Regions from separate parts of the Franconibacter daqui genome, predicted to be linked through region 2. Evidence: predicted binding sites of a transcription regulator. Region 2 holds the regulator's gene; the other holds the start of a gene.
What was found. The regulator PhoB, encoded in region 2, activates phosphate uptake and scavenging genes when phosphate is short. The targets are predictions, from matches to a motif close to CTGTCATAAAACTGNCNNAT.
Positions count from the first base shown of each region.

Region 1: the regulator PhoB is predicted to act here: its motif matches at 2,027-2,046, upstream of nudF (ADP-ribose diphosphatase).

Region 1 is NZ_BMKJ01000002.1:348,248-355,329, reverse strand. It holds gene yqiA (esterase YqiA) at 1-47, opposite strand, end outside; gene cpdA (3',5'-cyclic-AMP phosphodiesterase) at 47-874, opposite strand; gene IEX01_RS10970 (DUF1249 family protein) at 899-1,321, opposite strand; gene nudF (ADP-ribose diphosphatase) at 1,324-1,956, opposite strand; gene tolC (outer membrane channel protein TolC) at 2,167-3,687, shown strand; gene IEX01_RS10955 (DUF1190 family protein) at 3,845-4,525, shown strand; gene IEX01_RS10950 (glutathionylspermidine synthase family protein) at 4,531-5,691, shown strand; gene ygiD (4,5-DOPA-extradiol-dioxygenase) at 5,722-6,510, opposite strand; gene zupT (zinc transporter ZupT) at 6,707-7,082, shown strand, end outside.
Region 2 is NZ_BMKJ01000001.1:181,005-188,086, forward strand. It holds gene sbcC (exonuclease subunit SbcC) at 1-859, opposite strand, end outside; gene sbcD (exonuclease subunit SbcD) at 856-2,070, opposite strand; gene phoB (phosphate response regulator transcription factor PhoB) at 2,269-2,958, shown strand; gene phoR (phosphate regulon sensor histidine kinase PhoR) at 2,980-4,284, shown strand; gene brnQ (branched-chain amino acid transporter carrier protein BrnQ) at 4,692-6,011, shown strand; gene proY (proline-specific permease ProY) at 6,083-7,082, shown strand, end outside.

The DNA of each region.
Region 1 (7,082 bases), on a different contig from region 2:
GAGCGCGGCGAGCTGTTAAAGCCGTGCAAATAGAGAAGCGTCGGCATCAGTAGCCTTCGGAAGCGATATCGGGGCGAAACTGCGCGCCTGCCAGACGGCAGACTTCCGTCGTCAGCGTGCCGTCCGGATGCAGTTCCAGCCAGCGCCAACCGGGCGCGATAGTATCAAGCGTAAAATTAGCGCAATGGGGCTTAAACTGCACGCAGGTAGACGGCGTGGCTAAAATACGGCGACCGTTCCAGTCGAGATCCAGCTCCTGGTGAATATGGCCGCACAGCAGGTTTTTCACCCGCGGAAAACGGCTCAGCACGTCATCAAGCGCAGCCGCATTGCGCAGGCTATGCTGATCGAGCCAGCTGCAGCCTGCGGGTAAGGGATGATGATGCAACAGCAGCAGCGTATGGCGCTCGGGGCATTCGCCAAGCTTACGCTCCAGCCATTCCAGTTGATACTCGCTAAGTTCACCATGAGGGACGCCGAACACCTGAGTATCGAGCAGCACTATCTGCCACTGCTCGCCCACCATTACCCGCTTTGCCGGAGAAATCCCCGCTTCCTGCAGCGCGCTATACATGGCGGGCTGAAAGTCGTGGTTGCCGGGCAGCCAGACGCAGGGCGCAGAAATCGACGAGATGCCTGAAGCGAAATGCTGATAGGCCTCGGGCGAATGATCCTGCGCCAGGTCGCCGGTCGCGACGATAAGGTCGCATTGACGCTGCTGTTCATGGATAGCCGCCAGTACCGCCTGATAGCTCTCCCAGGTTTTTATGCCGAGCAGCGTTTCGTCTTTTCCGGCGAACAGGTGGGTATCGGTTATTTGCAAGATCCTGACGCTGGCCCCACCAGCAACAGGAAGGTTTAACAGGCTTTCCAAATGGTGTCCTTAGGTTTCACGACGCTAACAAACCGGAATCGCCATCGCTCCATGCGCTAAACAATAGCGCAACCAGTCAGCAAGAAACTGGTTAATTTGATGCTTTTCATCGCGCTGATGCAACTTTTTATTCGGATAATCATAACGCGCTTTAAAACGAAATATCTGCTGGCTTGAACACACTTCCGCCACCATGGCGTCATGATAAAGACGCACGGACATGGAAGGCAGGCTCCAGTAGCTTACCTTCGGGGCCGTTTGCTCGATTTCCACGAGCGTAGTGTAACGGGTAGATTCCAGGATAGTTAATCGGTATTGCGCGCTATTGACCTGATAGCTCACGGTTTCGCCCACCGCGTCGTTGCGAGGCAGCAGGCGGCGCAGCTGAGCGAAGTTGGTTTCGCACAGGCGCATCATTTCAGGAAAGTCAGGCGTATAGCGCTTCATTTTCAGGTGTTCCACTCTTGTCTCAATGCTTCATGATGTAATTGCAGCCATTGCAAAGCGATGACCGAGGCTGCGTTATCGATTTTCCCCTCTTCAACCCAAAGGTATGCCTGCTCCCGACTTACCACATGAACCCGAATATCTTCGTTTTCATCAGCCAGACCGTGAATCCCTTTCGCGGTCGTGGCGTCCACTTCGCCTACCAGTAAGGAAAGGCGCTCGCTGGTGCCCCCGGGGCTTGCCAGATAACTCATGAACTTTTTCACCCGGCCGACGGAGAGCCCCGCCTCTTCCACCGCTTCGCGGCGGGCTACCTCTTCGACGCTTTCGCCAGGCTCTATCATGCCAGCCACCAGCTCCAGCAGCCACGGTGTTTCGCTCGTATCATACGCGGCGATGCGGATCTGTTCGATCAACACCACCTCGTCACGCACCGGGTCAAAGGGTAGCAGGACTGCGGCATGGCCGCGCTCAAAAATTTCACGCTTAATTTCGCCACTCATTTCGCCGTTGAAAAGGCGATGACGGAAGCGGTAAAGATCAAGTGAAAAAAAGCCGCGATAGAGCGTTTCTCGTGCAATAATTTCTACATCGTTTTTGGCGAACGTAACGGCTGATTTGGTGGGTTTACTCATGACGTTTTCCACTCCTTTATAGTGGCGAATCTGGTAATTTCAAGCCAGTTTACCTGCTGCCTGTGCGGGTATGTGATAGATTGATGAAATTTAAAGGCAGAAGGCACGTTACGCCAAGCCGCACGGCGGGCTGACTCTGTTAGAATCGGCGATCATTTTTCGACTTCTGTCAGCGCTAACAATATTTTTGCTTCACAACAAGGAATGCAAATGAAGAAACTGCTCCCCATCCTTATCGGTCTGAGCCTGACGGGTTTCAGCGCCATGAGCCAGGCAGAAAACCTGTTACAGGTTTATCAGCAGGCACGATTAAGTAACCCGGATTTACGTCGATCCGCTGCTAACCGTGACGCCGCATTCGAAAAAATTAACGAAGCACGCAGCCCTTTGCTGCCGCAGTTAGGTCTGGGCGCCGATTACACCTACAATAACGGTTTTCGCGACAACGACGGCATTGACTCCAACGTCACCAGCGGCTCATTGCAGCTGACCCAGACCATTTTCGATATGTCGAGATGGCGCGCGCTGACGCTGCAGGAAAAAACCGCCGGCGTTCAGGACGTCACTTATCAGACGGACCAGCAGACGCTGATCCTCAATACCGCTACCGCCTATTTTAACGTACTGAGCGCCATTGACGCCCTTTCTTACACGGAAGCGCAAAAACAGGCGGTCTACCGCCAGTTGGATCAGACCACCCAGCGCTTTAACGTAGGCCTGGTGGCCATCACCGACGTGCAGAACGCCCGCTCGCAGTACGACACCGTGCTGGCGAACGAAGTCACCGCGCGCAACAACCTTGATAACGCAGTAGAACAGCTGCGCCAGGTGAGCGGCAACTACTATCCGCAGCTCGCTTCGCTGAACATCGACAGCTTTAAAACCAACAAGCCGGACAACGTCAATGCGCTGCTGAAGGAAGCGGAAAACCGCAACCTGTCCCTGCTGCAGGCGCGTCTGAGCCAGGATCTGGCGCGTGAACAGATCCGCTATGCGGAATCTGGCCACCTGCCGACGCTGGGCTTAACCGCCTCCAGCAGCATTTCCGACACCTCTTACAGCGGCAGCGCGACACGCGGCAATAGCCTCAGCAGCTCAAGTTATGCCGATCGCAATATCGGTCAGAACTCCGTCGGCCTGAGCTTCAATCTGCCTATCTACAGCGGCGGCTCGGTCACCTCGCAGGTCAAACAAGCGCAGTACAACTTCGTGAGCGCCAGCGAGCAGTTAGAAAGCGCGCACCGCAGCGTAATTCAGACCGTGCGTTCCTCCTGGAACAACGTCAACGCCTCCATCAGCAGCATTAAAGCTTACGAGCAGGCCGTGGTGTCCGCGCAAAGTTCTCTGGACGCCTCTGAAGCGGGTTACGCCGTGGGTACGCGTACCATCGTCGACGTGCTGGATGCCACCACCACGCTCTATAACGCGAAACAGCAGCTTTCCAGCGCGCGCTATAACTACCTGATTAACCAGCTTAATATTAAAGCTGCGCTCGGTACGCTGAACGAGCAGGATCTGGTTGCGCTGAACACGACGCTTGGCAAGCCAATCCCGACGTCGCCGGAAAGCGTAGCGCCGGAGAATCCGCAACAGGACGCGGCCGTAGATAGCTTCACGGCTAACGCTAACGCCGCCGGTAACGATGCCACGATGCCGGCAGCGCAGCCTGCCGCTTCGGTACAGCCAGCCGCGCAATCCCGCCGCTCTGGCGCGAACCCGTTCCGTCAGTAATCGCGCTTCAGGCGTGATGCGCGCTGGCGCATCACGCCTTTACGTAAGGCAACGTAAAGATCCCCTGCCCTTGCGGCCCTCTGCTTTAATTTCAACCACTCATCCACTATCCTGAGCACCATAACTGTGCAATATCTTTGGGGCCAGGAAGAAAGTAATGAAACGGACAAAACAGATTAATCACGCCACGTTCCGCAAAAGCTGGAACGCGCGTCACCTCACCCCTGTGGCCTTCGCGGTCACGGCGGTCTTCATGCTTGCCGGTTGCGAGAAAAGCGATGAAACCGTGCAGATGTTTCAAAACGCGGATGATTGCTCGCAGGCGAACCCAGGCAAAAGCGCCGAGTGTACCGCCGCCTACAACAATGCGCTGAAGGAAGCCGAACGCACCGCGCCGAAGTACGCTACCCGCGAAGATTGCGTGGCGGAGTTTGGCGAAGGCCAGTGCCAGCAGGCGCCCGCTCAGGCAGGCGTCGCGGGCAGCGGCTCGACGGAAAACCAGGCGCAGGCGCAAAGCAGCGGCAGCTTCTGGATGCCGCTGATGGCAGGCTACATGATGGGCCGTCTGATGGGCGGCGGCATGGGCTTCGCGCAACAGCCGCTCTTCAGTTCGCGCAACCCGGCAAGCCCTGCTTACGGCCAGTATACTGACGCCAGCGGCAAGAGCTACGGCGCCGCGCAGCCGGGCCGTACCGCAACGGTGCCTAAAACCGCAATGACGCCGAAACCGGCTACCACAACCACCATAACCCGTGGCGGATTTGGCGAAACCGTGGCGAAACAAAGCGCCATGCAGCGCAGCGCGATGGGCACCGGCTCCCGTTCAATGGGTGGTTAAACGCAATGGAAAGAATTGCTATCAGCGAGCGCCCGGACTGGCGCGATAAAGCGACCGAATACGGTTTCAACTTTCACACCATGTACGGCGAGCCGTACTGGTGTGAAGAGGCTTATTACAAACTGACGCTGGCGCAGGTTGAACGCCTTGAAGCGGTTACCGAAGAGCTGCATCAGATGTGTTTGCAGGTGGTGGAAAAAGTGGTCGCCAGCGATACGCTGATGGCCAAATTTCGCATTCCGAAACATACCTGGGAATTTGTTCGCCAGTCATGGCGCACGCAGCAGCCTTCGCTCTATTCGCGTCTCGATCTCGCCTGGGACGGCGTGGGTGACCCAAAGCTTCTGGAAAATAACGCCGATACGCCGACTTCCTTGTATGAAGCCGCTTTTTTTCAGTGGATCTGGCTTGAAGATCAGCTCAATGCCGGCAAGCTCCCTGCTGGCAGCGATCAGTTCAACAGTCTGCAGGAAAAACTGATTGCGCGCTTTGCCGAGCTTAAAGAACAGCATGGCTTTAACCTGCTGCATTTTGCCTGTTGCCGCGACACGGTAGAAGACCGCGGCACGGTGCAGTACCTGCAGGATTGCGCTGCTGAAGCGCAATTGCCGAGCGAGTTCCTGTTTATTGAAGACATCGGCCTTGGCGAAAAAGGTCAGTTTACCGATCTTCAGGATCAGGTTATCGGCAATCTGTTCAAGCTCTATCCGTGGGAGCATATGCTGCGTGAAATGTTCTCCACCAAGCTTGAAGATGCAGGCGTGCGCTGGCTGGAGCCCGCATGGAAGAGCATTATCTCTAACAAGGCGCTGTTGCCGATGCTCTGGGAGATGTTCCCCAATCACCCCAATCTGCTTCCCGCTTACTTCGCCGAAGACGCTCATCCGGAACTGGCGAAATATGTTATGAAGCCCATTTTCTCTCGCGAAGGCGCTAATGTTTCTATCGTGGAAAATGGCCAGCCGATCGCTAAAGTGGAAGGGCCTTACGGCGAAGAAGGAATGATCGTCCAGCAGTTCCATCCGCTGCCGAAGTTTGGCGAAAGCTATACGCTTATCGGCAGCTGGCTGATTAACGACCAGGCGGCGGGCATTGGGATACGCGAAGATCGCGAATTGATTACGCAGGATCTCTCGCGCTTTTATCCGCATATCTTTGTGGAATAAAAAAACGGCGCGAAACATGCGCCGTTATTTTTAACCCACCTGCACCGAAAGCATGCTTATCGATCCCATCTCCATCCCTTCCAGCGGCACGCTTAGCGGCTCTTCGCCATTCCAGGCGCCAAGCACATAAAGCAGCGGCAGGAAATGTTCCGGCGTAGGGTTAGACAAGCTGCCGCCTTCATGCTCAAGGTAGTTTACCAGCGGGTGCGACTGCGCCTCGCCCCGCCAGCGCAGGTTTTGTTTAACAAAGTTATTGAACGATTCCGCCCACGGATAAGGGGTGCTTTCGCCATGCCAGCGCGCCGTGCGCAGGTTATGCACCACGTTGCCGCTCGCCACCAGCATAATGCCTTCATCACGCAGCTTCGCAAGCTTACGCCCCTGCTCGTAATGCCAGACGGGAGGTTTGGTGCTGTCTATACTCAGTTGCACCATGGGAATGTCGGCATCGGGGTACATCTTAATCAGCACGCCCCAGGAGCCATGGTCGAATCCCCAGGCTTCGCGGTCGAGCGTCACGGGCGTCGGCGCAAGCAGATCCGCCACGCGCTGCGCCAGCTCAGGCGAGCCGGGAGCGGGATAATGCGTGTCATAAAGCGCCTGTGGAAAACCGCCGAAATCGTGGATAGTTTGCGGCTGCTCCATCGCCGTCACGCCCGTACCGCGCGTATACCAGTGAGCGGAAACCACGACAATCGCCTTTGGACGCGGCAGCGTTTCACCCAGACCGCGCCAGGTCCGGGTATAGTGGTTGTCTTCCAGCACGTTCATGGGGCTGCCGTGGCCGAGAAACAGTGCGGGCATGCGGGAGGAAGTCATGATGATATCCTTAACAAGATTGAGCGTTTTGTTGCGTTAACCTTACGCTGTTTGCTGGCGGGAAGAACTCAGATAAGCGTGATGATCATCATCAGAAATTTTGAATGTAAGGAATGTGTAAAAGCCCCTGCGGTTACTCGACCTTTATCACTCGGCCCTTTACATTAATGAGAATCATTATCATAAGGAGCGTTCAATGTCTGTGCCTCTGATCCTGACGTTGCTGGCGGGCGGCGCCACGTTTATCGGCGCCTTTTTAGGGGTGCTCGGCCAGCGGCCGTCTAACCGCCTGTTGGCTTTCTCACTCGGCTTTGCGGCGGGCATTATGCTGCTTATTTCGCTGATGGAAATGCTGCCCGCCGCGCTGCATGAAGAGGGAATGTCGCCAGTGCTGGGCTATGGCATGTTTATTATTGGCCTGCTTGGCTACTTCGCGCTGGACCGGATGCTGCCGCACGCGCACCCGCAGGATTTGCTGGATAAAGGCCACGGCGAAGCGCACGGCGTGCGCAACCTGCGGCGCACCGCCCTGCTGCTGACGCTTGGCATCAGCCTGCATAACTTTCCGGAGG
Region 2 (7,082 bases):
GAGCGGCTTCAAGCTTTGCAAGATCCGGCGCGGCAGCCTGTAACGCGCGCGCGGCGTTTTCCACACCGCTGCGGGCCGCCACCTGCGCCTGCTCAAGCTTCGCGGCGTGCGTGAGCCATTCGTACTGGCGCTGCGTCTGCTGCTGGCGAGACAGCAGCGCATTTTCTTCATCAGTAAGCGCCTGCAAACCTGAGCGCAACTGTTGTTGCTCTTCATCGCTCAGCAATTTCACTCCCTGGGCCTGCGCTTCCCGTTTTTCCAGCTCCGCTTTGGCGAGCTTATGCTGTTCAAACACGCGGGCGGAAACCTGACCATAAATCTCGGTGCCGGTCAGCTCTTCCAGCAGTTCGGCGCGGTCTTTGGCGTCGGCATTCAGAAAGGCGGCGAACTGCCCCTGGGAGAGCATCATCGAGCGGGTGAAACGGTCGTAGTCGAGGCCAGTCAGGGTGGCGATGCGATCGAGCTTGTCTTTTACTTTGTCGGCGAGGATTTTGCCCGAATCGCAGCGCGCCAGCTCCACGCGCGGCGCCTGGAGCTTGCCGTCCGGCTGGTTGCGGGCGCGGTACTGGCTCCAGAAAGCGCGGTAGGCCACCCCTTTTACTTCAAACTCCACCTCCGCCAGGCACTCGGCGGTATCGCGGGTCATCAGGTCGTTTTGCGTCTGTGAAATAGTGTTCAGGCGCGGCGTCTGGTGATAAAGCGCAAGGCAAATGGCATCCAGCAGCGTGGTTTTCCCCGCGCCGGTCGGGCCGGTGATGGCGAACAGGCCGTTGCTGGCGAAGGGTTCGGCGGTAAAGTCGATTTTCCATTCGCCCTTAAGCGAGTTGAGGTTTTTTAACCGCAGGCTGAGTATTTTCACGCCTCTTCCTCCTGATGCAGGCTTTCCAGCGTTTGCGCGAAGAGGGTGCGCAGCCGCCGCGCTTCCTCTTCTTCCAGCTGTTCCTGCTGCAAACGGCGCTCAAAAACCTCCTCAACGCCCAGCTCGCTCAGCGTTTCGGTTTGCAGCGTACCGAGGTTTTTCTCGCGCAGCTCGCGGCTGCGGCGCAGCAGCACCACTTCCACCGGCAGGTTTTCGGTGAGCTGGGTTATCTGGCGCTGCATGTCGTGCAGGAACTGTTCGGTAGCGATTTCAATATCAAGCCACACTTTCGGCCCGGCGGGCGCGTCGCGCCACTGGTTCAGCGCCTGGGCAATCTCCTCAAGCGTGCCTTTTACCACCGCGAGCGGCTGGCTTACCGGCACCGGCAGCGCGGTCACGTCGCGCAGCTTGCCCTGCGTGAACTCCACCAGAAAGACGCTTTTTTCTTTACCTGTTTCATCAAAGCTCAGGGCGATGGGCGAGCCGCTGTAGCGAATATGGTCGCTTGCCGCCACCTTCTGGGCGCGGTGAATGTGGCCGAGCGCGATGTAATCCGCCGCCGGGAAGAGGTGAGCGGGAAAAGCGTCCAGCGTGCCGATGTAGATATCGCGTACCGCGTCGCTTTTGGTCACGCCCACCGTGGTGAGGTGGCCGGTGGCGATGATGGGCAGCGCTTGTTCGCCGCGCAGGGCGCAGGCGGCGTTGTAGCACTGTTCGTAATGCTGCGTGATAGCCTCCAGCAACTGCTGCTGTTTTTCACTGCCGGACTGGCCGCCGCGGCTGCGCAGGATATCGCGCGGGCGCAGAAACGGAATAGGGCAGAGCACCGCGCCGGGCGCGCCGTCGCGACGGTTAAGGATAATCGCCTGGCTTGCCGGATCCTGCTGGGCGCTGGCGATAACGCGGGTGTTCAGGCAGGCGAGCAGCTCGCGGGATTCATTTAACGTCGCCACCGAGTCATGGTTGCCCGCCAGCACAATTAGCTGACACTGCGTGGCCTGCAGCTTCACCACGAAGCGGTTATAAAGCTCGCGCGCGTAGCTTGGCGGCGAGCCGGTGTCGAAAATATCCCCCGCCACGATGATGGCGTCTGCCTGATGTTCCACCGCGGCCTCCAGCAGCCAGTCGAGAAAGGCCTGATGCTCGGCGGCGCGGCTTTTGGTATAAAAATTCTGACCAAGATGCCAGTCGGAAGTGTGGAGGATGCGCATAGATTTCCCTGTGGCGAAAAAGCAAGAGGGTGATTATAAACAAGCAGGCGGGCTGGTGTCCTGAACGGCTTGCCGGACGGGTGTCATAAATGCCGCTGAGGGAGTCATCAGACGGTCATCTTTTCATAAATCTGTCATAAATCTGACGCATAATGGCGCCGCATTGGATAATGTTGACTTTATATTACAGGGCTAATTATGGCGAGACGTATTCTGGTCGTAGAAGATGAAGCACCGATTCGTGAAATGGTCTGTTTTGTGCTCGAGCAAAACGGCTTCCAGCCCGTTGAAGCTGAAGATTATGACAGTGCGGTAAACCAGCTCAACGAACCCTGGCCCGATCTGGTCCTGCTCGACTGGATGCTGCCCGGCGGTTCGGGCATTCAGTTTATTAAGCACCTCAAGCGCGAAGCGATGACCCGCGATATCCCGGTGATGATGCTGACCGCGCGCGGTGAAGAAGAGGACCGCGTACGCGGGCTGGAGACCGGCGCGGACGATTACATCACCAAGCCGTTCTCGCCAAAAGAGCTGGTGGCGCGCATCAAAGCCGTTATGCGCCGCATCTCGCCTATGGCGGTGGAAGAGGTTATCGAGATGCAGGGCCTGAGCCTGGACCCGACCTCTCACCGCGTCATGACCGGCGAAAATCCGCTGGACATGGGGCCGACCGAATTTAAGCTTTTACACTTCTTTATGACGCACCCGGAGCGTGTTTACAGCCGTGAGCAACTGCTGAACCATGTCTGGGGTACCAATGTGTATGTCGAAGATCGTACGGTGGATGTGCATATCCGCCGCCTGCGCAAGGCGCTGGAGCACAGCGGGCATGACAGAATGGTGCAGACGGTGCGCGGTACGGGGTATCGTTTCTCAACCCGTTTTTAACTCATAACCTGGAGTGTGACCGTGCTCGAACGGCTGTCATGGAAAAGGCTGGCTCTGGAGCTGGTGTTGTGTTGTCTCCCGGCGCTGATCCTCGGGGCGTTTTTCGGCTATCTGGCTTGGTTTTTACTGGCGGCGGTGACCGGGCTGCTTATCTGGCATTACTGGAACCTGCTGCGTCTCTCCTGGTGGTTATGGGTCGATCGCAGCATGACGCCGCCGCCGGGAAGAGGAAGCTGGGAGCCGCTGCTGTACGGGCTGCACCAGATGCAGTTGCGCAATAAAAAGCGCCGCCGGGAGCTTGGCAATCTTATCAAGCGCTTTCGCAGCGGCGCCGAATCGCTGCCCGATGCGGTGATCCTGACCACTGAAGAGGGCACTATCTTCTGGTGCAACGGTCTGGCGCAGCAGCTCCTTAACCTGCGCTGGCCGGACGACAACGGCCAGAATATCCTCAACCTGCTGCGCTACCCGGAGTTCACCCGCTACCTGCGCGAAAAAAACTTCACCCGCCCGCTTAATCTGGTGCTGAACAACGGCCGTCATCTTGAGTTTCGCGTTATGCCCTACAGCGAACAGCAGTGGCTGATGGTGGCGCGCGACGTGACGCAGATGCACCAGCTCGAAGGCGCGCGGCGTAACTTCTTCGCTAACGTCAGCCATGAATTGCGTACGCCGTTGACGGTATTGCAGGGCTACCTGGAGATGATGCAGGAGCAGACGCTGGAAGGGCCGCTGCGGGACAAAGCGCTGCATACCATGCGCGAGCAAACGTCCCGTATGGAAGGGCTGGTGAAACAGCTGCTGACGCTGTCGAAAATTGAAGCGTCGCCCGCGCTGCAGTTGAATGAAAAAGTCGACGTGCCGATGATGCTGCGCGTGGTGGAGCGCGAGGCGGCAACCCTCAGCCAGCAGCGCCATACGCTGACTTTTGATGTTGACGCCACGCTTAAGGTGCTGGGCAATGAAGAACAGCTGCGCAGCGCGATGTCTAACCTGGTCTATAACGCCGTGAACCATACGCCGGAAGGCACGCATATTACCGTGCGCTGGCAGCGTGCGCCGCACGGCGCGCTGTTTAGCGTGGAGGATGACGGGCCGGGCATTGCGGCGGAGCATATTCCGCGTCTGACGGAGCGTTTCTACCGCGTGGATAAGGCCCGTTCACGCCAGACGGGCGGCAGCGGCCTTGGGCTTGCGATAGTCAAGCACGCCATCAGCCACCACGACGCGCGGCTTGAAATCGACAGCGCGCCCGGCAAAGGCGCCCGTTTTTCCTTTCTGTTGCCCGAACGGCTGATTGCCAAAGAGAAAGCGCTCGCCGAGTAATTCCCTTCATGGTGTAAACGCTGCTTGCCAAAGGCCAGTCTGACTGGCCTTTTTTTCTTCTATTACGTTTTCTTATGCCGCACTTACTCTGTTGATTATTTTTTGTTCGCACGAAAAGGTGGTGCTATTTTTATATCTTAGCGTTTCCCACTATGTCTGATGGTCCATGCAGAATAATAGTCTGGTTTTGCGATCCCGTATTGCCTTCAAACGTTATAAGCGTTTAAATTGCGCCCCTGCCGTTGGCAGACCGACTGAATTTGCGTGGTTAATCGAAAAACAATTCTTCGCCAACGCAATCGGGAAGCATATCCCGCTGTCTTTTGTCTGAAATGGCCGCGTTTCGTCATGCGGCGAACGTAATAATTTCAACGATTTCAACACCACATCCACAGGCAGTAAATCTTATGACCCACAAGTTAACAACGCGCGACATTATCGCACTGGGCTTTATGACCTTTGCGTTATTCGTTGGCGCGGGCAATATCATTTTCCCTCCCATGGTGGGGTTGCAGGCGGGTGAACACGTCTGGACCGCCGCGCTGGGCTTTTTGATTACCGCAGTGGGCCTGCCGGTGCTGACCGTGGTGGCACTCGCCCGCGTAGGCGGCGGCATCGATAGCCTCAGTACCCCGATTGGCCGCGGCGCAGGCATTCTGCTCGCCACCGTCGCCTATCTGGCCGTCGGCCCGCTGTTCGCCACGCCGCGCACCGCCACCGTCTCTTTTGAAGTGGGCATCGCCCCGCTGACTGGCGACGGCGCGCTGCCGCTGTTCATCTACAGCCTTATCTACTTCGCGCTGGTCATCCTGGTGTCCCTCTACCCGGGCAAGCTCCTCGATACCGTCGGCAACTTCCTTGCGCCGCTTAAAATTGTGGCGCTGATTGTGCTGGCCGTGGCCGCGATTATCTGGCCGGCGGGCGATATCAGCGTGGCGACCGACGCTTATCAGAAAGCGGCGTTCTCCAACGGCTTTGTGAATGGCTATCTGACCATGGATACGCTGGGCGCGATGGTGTTCGGCATTGTTATTGTCAATGCCGCTCGCTCGCGCGGCGTTAACGAGTCTCGCCTGCTGACGCGTTACACCATCTGGGCGGGCCTGATGGCGGGCATCGGCCTGACGCTGCTCTACCTGGCGCTGTTCCGTCTGGGCTCCGACAGCTCTGCGCTGGTGGAGCAGTCTGCGAACGGCGCGGCTATCCTGCACGCTTATGTTCAGCACACCTTCGGCGGGGCGGGCAGCTTCTTGCTGGCGGCGCTGATTTTCATCGCCTGCATGGTGACAGCGGTGGGTCTGACCTGCGCTTGCGCGGAGTTCTTCGCCCAGTATCTGCCGCTCTCTTACCGCACGCTGGTCTTTATTCTGGGCGGTTTCTCCATGGTGGTCTCGAACCTGGGCCTGAGCCATTTGATTCAGATCTCCATTCCGGTGCTGACGGCTATTTATCCGCCGTGCATCGTGCTGGTGGTGCTGAGCTTCACCCGCCCGTGGTGGCACCGCTCCGCCCGCGTTATCGCCCCGGCGATGCTCATCAGCCTGCTGTTTGGTTTAATTGATGGCGTGAAAGCGTCGGCGTTGAGCGGTATACTCCCCGGCTGGACCGCACACCTGCCGCTGGGCGACCAGAATCTGGCGTGGCTGCTGCCGACCGTCGCGATGGTTATCATCACGGCAGTCTGGGACCGCGCAGCCGGACGGCAGGTTACCTCCGCCGCCCACTAAATCGATGGGTTAATGTTTAACCACGGGGTCCCGCCCCGTGGTTTTTTATTTTGTTAAGTGGTATTGGAACGATGGAAAACAACAAGCTCAAACGCGGGTTGAGCACCAGACATATCCGTTTTATGGCGCTCGGCTCCGCTATCGGCACCGGGCTTTTTTATGGCTCTGCGGACGCCATTAAAATGGCCGGGCCGAGCGTGCTGCTGGCCTATATTATCGGCGGCGTGGCGGCCTATATCATCATGCGCGCGCTTGGCGAAATGTCGGTCCATAACCCGGCGGCCAGCTCCTTCTCTCGCTATGCCCAGGAGAACCTCGGGCCGCTGGCGGGCTATATCACCGGCTGGACCTACTGCTTTGAGATTTTGATTGTCGCCATCGCCGACGTGACCGCCTTCGGCATCTATATGGGTGTCTGGTTCCCCACCGTGCCGCACTGGGTTTGGGTGTTGAGCGTGGTGCTGATTATCTGCGCCATCAACCTGATGAGCGTGAAGGTGTTCGGCGAGATGGAGTTCTGGTTCTCGTTCTTCAAAGTCGCCACCATTATCATCATGATTCTGGCAGGTTTTGGCATCATCATCTGGGGGATCGGCAACGGCGGCCAGCCGACCGGCATTCATAACCTCTGGAGCAACGGCGGCTTCTTCGCCAACGGCTGGATTGGCACCGTAATGGCGCTGCAGATGGTGATGTTCGCTTACGGCGGCATTGAAATTATCGGCATCACCGCCGGCGAAGCGAAAGACCCGGCAACCTCTATTCCGCGAGCCATTAACTCTGTACCGCTGCGTATTCTGGTGTTCTACGTCGGCACGCTGTTTGTGATTATGTCTATCTACCCGTGGAACGAGGTGGGCACCAACGGCAGCCCGTTCGTGCTGACCTTCCAGCATATGGGCATTACCTTCGCGGCGGGCATCCTGAACTTTGTGGTGTTGACCGCTTCGCTTTCCGCTATCAACAGCGACGTGTTCGGCGTGGGCCGCATGCTGCACGGCATGGCGGAACAGGGCAGCGCGCCGAAAGCGTTCGCCAAAACCTCCCGCAACGGCATTCCTTGGGTAACGG